DNA from 3 places in the Streptomyces sp. NPDC006643 genome. Region 3 is predicted to be linked to each of the others. Evidence: riboswitches for the same ligand, from Rfam matches in the RefSeq annotation. Region 3 holds a riboswitch; each other region holds the start of a gene.
What was found. Region 3 has a riboswitch for cobalamin ahead of metE (5-methyltetrahydropteroyltriglutamate--homocysteine S-methyltransferase). Riboswitches for the same ligand answer to the same signal wherever they lie in the genome.
Positions count from the first base shown of each region.

Region 1: another riboswitch for cobalamin. It lies ahead of ACFYNU_RS31780 (ribonucleoside-diphosphate reductase subunit alpha); the one in region 3 lies ahead of metE (5-methyltetrahydropteroyltriglutamate--homocysteine S-methyltransferase).
Region 2: another riboswitch for cobalamin. It lies ahead of ACFYNU_RS02070 (ABC transporter substrate-binding protein); the one in region 3 lies ahead of metE (5-methyltetrahydropteroyltriglutamate--homocysteine S-methyltransferase).

Region 1 covers NZ_JBIAHA010000028.1:58,106-60,359, forward strand. Annotated here, with positions in the region: gene ACFYNU_RS31770 (Uma2 family endonuclease) at 1-286, opposite strand, end outside; gene ACFYNU_RS31775 (GNAT family N-acetyltransferase) at 365-889, shown strand; cobalamin riboswitch at 967-1,098, shown strand; gene ACFYNU_RS31780 (ribonucleoside-diphosphate reductase subunit alpha) at 1,244-2,254, shown strand, end outside.
Region 2 covers NZ_JBIAHA010000001.1:500,017-502,270, reverse strand. Annotated here, with positions in the region: gene ACFYNU_RS02080 (amino acid permease) at 1-341, shown strand, start outside; gene ACFYNU_RS02075 (M67 family metallopeptidase) at 460-873, shown strand; cobalamin riboswitch at 917-1,067, shown strand; gene ACFYNU_RS02070 (ABC transporter substrate-binding protein) at 1,108-2,094, shown strand; gene ACFYNU_RS02065 (iron ABC transporter permease) at 2,105-2,254, shown strand, end outside.
Region 3 covers NZ_JBIAHA010000045.1:8,645-10,898, forward strand. Annotated here, with positions in the region: gene metF (methylenetetrahydrofolate reductase [NAD(P)H]) at 1-601, opposite strand, end outside; cobalamin riboswitch at 730-951, shown strand; gene metE (5-methyltetrahydropteroyltriglutamate--homocysteine S-methyltransferase) at 1,111-2,254, shown strand, end outside.

The sequences.
Region 1 (2,254 bases), on a different contig from region 3:
AGGCGCCGCTGGGAGCGAGAGAGCCGTCCGGCCGAGCGCGGCCACTGCGGTGGGCCTGCACCTTCAGCCCTTGATCCGGGTAGAGAAACAGCTCTGGCCGCGACTGCATGCAGATGCGAAGCAGCCACTCGATGATGCGCCCGTGATCCCCGTCCGGCACTACCTTGCTCCTGAGCTTCCCGTCGATAAGTTCCATGCGCACGCGCTCATCCGTGCGGGCCACTATCAGGGTCAGCTCGTCGAAGACGCTGGTCTCCAGATGGTTCCGGTCAGTGGTCACGGCCATGGACCCTCCTCGCTCTGCACCCAACGATATCTGCGACCTGTGACAAGGCACCGCCGTACCGTGTCGCACACTTCAAGGATGGATCAGAGAACACAGCCGGAGGCCGGCTTCATCATCAGGGCGGCCGAGGCCGCCGAGTACGCGGCGCTCGGGGAGATAACCGCGCGCGCCTATCTGGACGACGGGCTGCTGGACTTCGGGGCCGACGATCCCTATCTGGAGACCCTGCGCGACGTCGCGGCGCGGGCCGAAGGGGCCGAGGTGCTGGTGGCCGCCGACGCGGACGGGACCGTGCTCGGTGGGGTGGCCTACGTCGTCGCCGGGTCCGCGTGGGCCGAGGTGGCCGGGGACGGCGAGGCCGAGTTCCGCATGCTGGCCGTCGCGCCGGCCGCCCGGGGGCGCGGAGTCGGCGGGGCGCTGGTGCGGGCGTGTGTGGACCGTGCGCGGGCCACCGAGGGGTGCCTGCGGGTGCGGCTGTCCACCCAGAAGGCGATGCTCGGCGCGCACCGGATCTACGAGCGCCTGGGCTTCGTACGTACGCCGGAGCGCGACTGGTCGCCCATCCCGGGGCTGTCCCTGCTCACCTACAGCCTGGAGATCTAAGGCGTTTCGGGGTCGATCCCGGGCAAGCCGAAACACGCTCGACACAACATGTGGGGGGTGCCGCTCCCAACGAGCCCCACATGTATGCTCAACTCTGTTGTCGCCGCAGGAGAATCCGGTGGAAATCCGGAACTGTCCCGCAACGGTGTGCCGTGGTGCGCTTTGCGCGCCCGCGAGTCCGAGTACCTGCCGACGACGCATCCGGTTCGACCGATCCGGGTGCCGAGACGTCCGGGCCCCGAGGTTGGGCCGGTGGACGCCGCACCGCGCGCCGCCCGGTTCCGGGTCGGCGTACGCGGGCGTGCGCTGCCGTGCCCTCCCCCTGGCCCAGAGCCGAGCGAGGGAGAGCACCACGTGACCATCGCGCCAGCCGATCCGGCTTCAGCGATCTCCGAGCGGGTACGGGAGACGGCCGTACCGGCCGCCGGACCGGCCGGTACGGCCGACGGGCCCGGGACGGGCCTTCTGCGGCTCCTCACGGACCTCACCGCCGACCTCCCCGACACCGACCCCGGCAAGGTCGCCGCCGCCGCGCTCCGGGGCCGTAACGCCGCGTCGGACGAGGCCGAGTTGCGCGGGCTCGCCACCGAGGCCGCCGCCGGGCTCATCTCCGAGGACCCCGCGTACTCCCGGCTCGCCGCCCGCCTCCTCACCCGTACGATCGCGGACGAGGCCGCCGGCCAGGGCGCCGTCTCGTTCTCCTCCTCGGTCGCCGTCGGTCACACGGAGGGCCTGATCGCCGACCGTACGGCCGCGTTCGTCACCCGCCACGCCGCCCGGCTCGACGCGCTGATCGACCCCGCCGCCGACGACCGCTTCGGCTACTTCGGTCTACGTACGCTCTTCAGCCGCTATCTGCTCCGGCACCCGATCACCCGCGATGTCATCGAGACGCCGCAGTACTTCATGCTGCGTGTGGCGTCCGGGCTGGCCAAGGACGACTCCCCGGCCGCCGTGGACGAAGTCGCCGCGCTGTACGGCCTGATGAGCCGCCTCGACTACCTCCCCTCCTCCCCCACGCTCTTCAACTCCGGCACCCGGCACCCCCAGATGTCGTCCTGCTATCTGCTGGACTCCCCGCTGGACGAGCTGGACTCGATCTACGACCGCTACCACCAGGTGGCCCGCCTGTCGAAGCACGCGGGCGGCATCGGCCTCTCGTACTCCCGTATCCGCGCCCGCGGTTCGCTGATCCGTGGCACGAACGGGCACTCCAACGGCATCGTGCCGTTCCTGCGCACGCTCGACTCCTCCGTCGCCGCCGTCAACCAGGGCGGCCGGCGCAAGGGCGCGGCCTGCGTCTATCTGGAGACGTGGCACGCGGACATCGAGGAGTTCCTGGAGCTGCGCGACAACACCGGTGAG
Region 2 (2,254 bases), on a different contig from region 3:
CCGCCGCCGGTGTCTGGACCTGGATGATGATCCTCATCAGCCATATCAAGTACCGCTCCGCCGTGGTCGCGGGGCGGCTGCCGGCGTCCTCGTTCCCGGCCCCGGGCGGCTCGGCGCTGAGCTGGGTGGCGCTGGTGTTCCTGTCGTTCGTGACCTGTCTGATCGCGTACGACTCCGAGGCCCGGGTGTCGCTGTACGTCGGCGCGGTCTGGGCGCTCTTCCTGGTCGGCGGCTGGGCGCTGCTCAAGCGCCGCAACCCCGAGCTGGCGGCGCGCGGCGCGCGTGACCCGGGCGAGCCGGAGGGCCCGTACGAGCCGGAGTACGCCAAGGCGACCGACTGACCCCGGCACCCCGTCCCACGCCGCACCCTGTCCAAGGTCGGCACCCCGTCTCACGCACCGTCTCACCAGGTGGCCTCCGCATCTCACTCGCGGAGGCCACCCGCTTATCCTTCACCCCATGCTGACCATCACCCAGGCGCTGTACGACCAGATCGTCGCCCACGCACGGGCCGACCACCCCGACGAGGCGTGCGGCGTGATCGCGGGCCCCGAGGGCAGCGACCGGCCCGAGCGCTTCATCCCCATGCTCAACGCGGCGCGCTCGCCCACGTTCTACGAGTTCGACTCGACCGAGCACAAGCAGCTCGACAACGAGCTGCGCGAGCGCGACGAGGACGTGGTGGTCATCTACCACTCGCACACCGCGACCGAGGCGTACCCCTCCCGCCGGGACATCGACCTGGCCATGGAACCGTTCGCGCACTACGTCCTGGTCTCCACCGCCGACACCGACGAGATGGGCCCGTTCCAGTTCCGCTCGTACCGCATCGTCGACGGCGAGGTCACCGAGGAAGACGTCGAAGTCGTCTGACACACTTGGGGCGCCCCGGAGAAGTCCCGCCCGGCCTGCGGGCGGACGACGTCACTTCTCCGGCGCACCCCAGCCCAGGGCGGCAGGACCCAGGAAGCCGGTGTGAATCCGGCACGGTCCCGCCACTGTGACCAGGGCCTTCGCGCGAGCGATGCCCCGGAAGCCAGGAACTGACCTGTCGCCCTTCTCCCACCATGCCAGGGGACGCGGAAATCCCCCGGAGGAGGCCCAGTCATGTCCTTGCGGCGCCACGCCCTCATACCGGCGGCCCTGCTTCCCCTGCTGCTCCCGCTCGCCGCGTGCGGCAGCACCCCGGACCCCGTCCGCGAGGCCAAAGCCGCGGCCGACGGATTCCCGTACACCGTCACCAACTGCGGTGTGAGGACCACCTTCGACGCACCCCCGAAGCGCGTGGTCACGATGAACCAGCACGTCACCGAGGTCATGATCGAGCTGGGACTGACGAAGTCGCTCGTCGGCACCGCCTGGCTGGACGACGCCGTCCTGCCCGAGTACAAGAAGGCGTACGACAGCGTCCCGGTCGTCGCCGACGAGTACCCCTCCAAGGAGAAACTCCTCGCCGCCAATCCGGACTTCGTCTACGGCGGCTACGCCAGCGCCTTCGCCGCCAAGGACGGCCGCACCCGCGACGACCTCAAGGACGCCGGCATCGACACCCGGCTCAACCTGGAGAACTGCGCCAAGGGCAAGACCTCCATGGACGACGTCTTCCGCGAGGTCACCGAGGTCGCCCGCACCTTCGGCGTCCCCGACCGCGCCGCGAAGTGGACCGCCGGGGCACGCACCGCCCTCGACACGACCGCCACCCGCCTGGCGGGCGTGCGGCCGGTCCCGGTCTTCGTCTACGACAGCGGCGACAAGACCGCGTTCACCGCCGGCGGCAAGGGCATCGGCAACGAGATGATCGAACGGGCCGGCGGGCGCAATGTCTTCGCCGACCTCGACAAATCCTTCGGCGACGCCACCTGGGAGCAGGTCGTGGCCCGTAAGCCCGAGATGATCGTCATCTACGACTACGGCGCCACCACCGTCGCGCAGAAGAAGAAGCGGCTCCTTGAGGACCCCGTCCTGAAGGACGTCCCCGCGATCAGGAACAAGCGCGTCGCCGTGCTGCCGCTGTCCGACGCCGTCCTCGGCGTCCGCGCCCCGGCCGCCGTCGGGCGCCTCGCGGACCAACTCCACCCGGAGGCGGGCGAGTAGGGCCGCCGCGATGAGCCGCGAGACCCCGCCGGCCCGGCGCCTGAGACTCGCCCTCGTGCTCGGCGGCCTCGCCGTGGCGCTCGCCTGCGCCGTCGTCGCCGCACTGGCGCTCGGCTCCGTCCGTATCCCGCCCGGCGAGGTCCTCACCATCCTCACCGGC
Region 3 (2,254 bases):
GATAGTCGTCGACGTCGAAGAACATCTGGGTGATCGCGTAGTCGGCGCCGGCCCGGCACTTGTCGACGAAGTGGCGGATGTCGCTGTCCCAGTCGGGCGAGCGCGGGTGCATCTCGGGGAAGGCCGCGACGCCGACGCAGAAGTTGCCGGATTCCTTGATCAGCCGGACCAGTTCGGCCGCGTACTCGACCCCCTGCGGGTGCTTCGTCCACGGGCCGAGCGGGTCGCCGGGCGGGTCGCCGCGCAGGGCGAGGATGTCGCGGACGCCCTGGTCGGCGTAGTGGCCGAGGATGTTGCGCAGTTCGGCGACGCTGTGGTCCACCGCCGTGAGGTGGGCGACCGGGGTGAGCGTGGTCTCCTGGGCGATCCGCCCCGTGACGCCGATGGTGCGGCCACGCGTCGAGCCGCCGGCGCCGTACGTCACCGAGACGAAGGCCGGTGACAGGGCTTCCAACCGTCGGATCGCCGTCCACAGCCCGGCCTCGGCCTCCGCGCTGCGCGGAGGCATGAACTCGAAGGAGTACGAACGGCCTCCTGCGGCGAGGAGGTCGCGGATGGGCACAGCGTGGTCCGCTCTTGCGCGGGGAGTACCGAGAGCCATGGGCGCAGGTTAATGGCCTGTCGCGGGTGGTCAGGTCCCGGTCCGACTGCTGATACCCGCGCCCCGGGTCATGTCCGCCGGCCCGTCCGGATTCCGGGCAGGGGTGTATGGGCGGCGTCCGTCCCCGTAGGCTGTTCAGTGCAGCTGGTTCGTTCCTGCCCGCCAGGCAGGACGTCGTAAGAGGGAACCCGGTGGGAATCCGGGACTGCCCCGCAGCGGTGAGTGGGAACGACCGCCGTCATACGCACTGGGTCCGGCCGGATCTGGGAAGCGACGGCCAGTAGGTGTCTCGTGGCCGACACGAGACGGGCCCACGAGTCCGAAGACCTGCCCGTTGCCCGTGCGCGACCGATCGCGCGCGGTCTTTCCGGTGACCTCGTGGGCGGGTCGGCGTACGTATCGAGCGGCATGCGCGTTTCTCGCGCGACGTGTCGCGTCGTTCGGTCGTGCCTTCGCGTCCGCGTCCCGTCCCCGGGATGTTCTGGACACATCTCGCGAAGGAGAGTTCCGTGACAGCGCAGTCCGCAGCCGCGGCAGCACGGGCCACCGTGTACGGCTACCCCCGCCAGGGTCAGAACCGTGAACTGAAGAAGGCCGTCGAGGGGTACTGGAAGGGCCGTGTCGACGCCGACGCCCTGCGGGAGACCGCCGCGGGTCTTCGCCGTTCGAACTGGCGGCAGCTGGCCGACGCCGGCATCCATGAAGTGCCGTCCGGTGATTTCTCGTACTACGACCACGTCCTCGACACCAGCGTCATGGTCGGCGCCGTTCCCGAGCGGCACCGTGCGGCGGTCGACGCCGACGGCACGCAGGGGTACTTCGCGATGGCGCGCGGCACGCAGGACGTGGCGCCGCTGGAGATGACGAAGTGGTTCGACACCAATTACCACTACCTCGTGCCCGAACTGGGGCCGGACACGGTCTTCGCCGCCGACTCCGCCAAGCAGGTCGCCGAGCTGACGGAAGCGCTCACGCTCGGTCTCACCGCCCGGCCCGTGCTCCTCGGCCCCGTCACCTATCTCCTGCTGGCCAAGCCCGCCCCCGGTGTGGCCGCCGACTTCGAGCCGCTGACGCTGCTCGACCGGCTCCTGCCCGTGTACGCGGAGGTCCTGGCCGATCTGCGTGCGGCCGGCGCGGACTGGGCGCAGCTGGACGAGCCCGCGCTCGTACAGGACCGCACCCCGGCCGAACTGAACGCCGTGGCCCGCGCGTATCGCGAGCTGGGCACCACGGCCGACCGGCCGAAGCTTCTCGTCGCCTCCTACTTCGGGCGGCTCGGTGACGCCCTGCCGGTGCTCGCCAAGGCCCCGGTCGACGGGCTGGCGATGGACTTCACCGAGTCGGGCGCCGCCAACCTGGACGCTCTCGCCGCCGTCGGCGGACTGCCCGGCAAGCGCCTGGTCGCCGGGGTCGTCGACGGACGCAACATCTGGATCAACGACTTCGAGAAGTCCCTCGCCACGCTCGGCACCCTCCTCGGCCTCGCCGGCCGGGTGGACGTCTCCGCCTCCTGCTCCCTCCTGCACGTCCCGCTCGACGCCACCGCCGAGCAGGACATCGACCCGGAGATCGCCCGCTGGCTCGCCTTCGCCCGCCAGAAGAGCACCGAGATCGCGACGCTGGCCCGCGCGCTGACCGACGGCACCGGCGCGA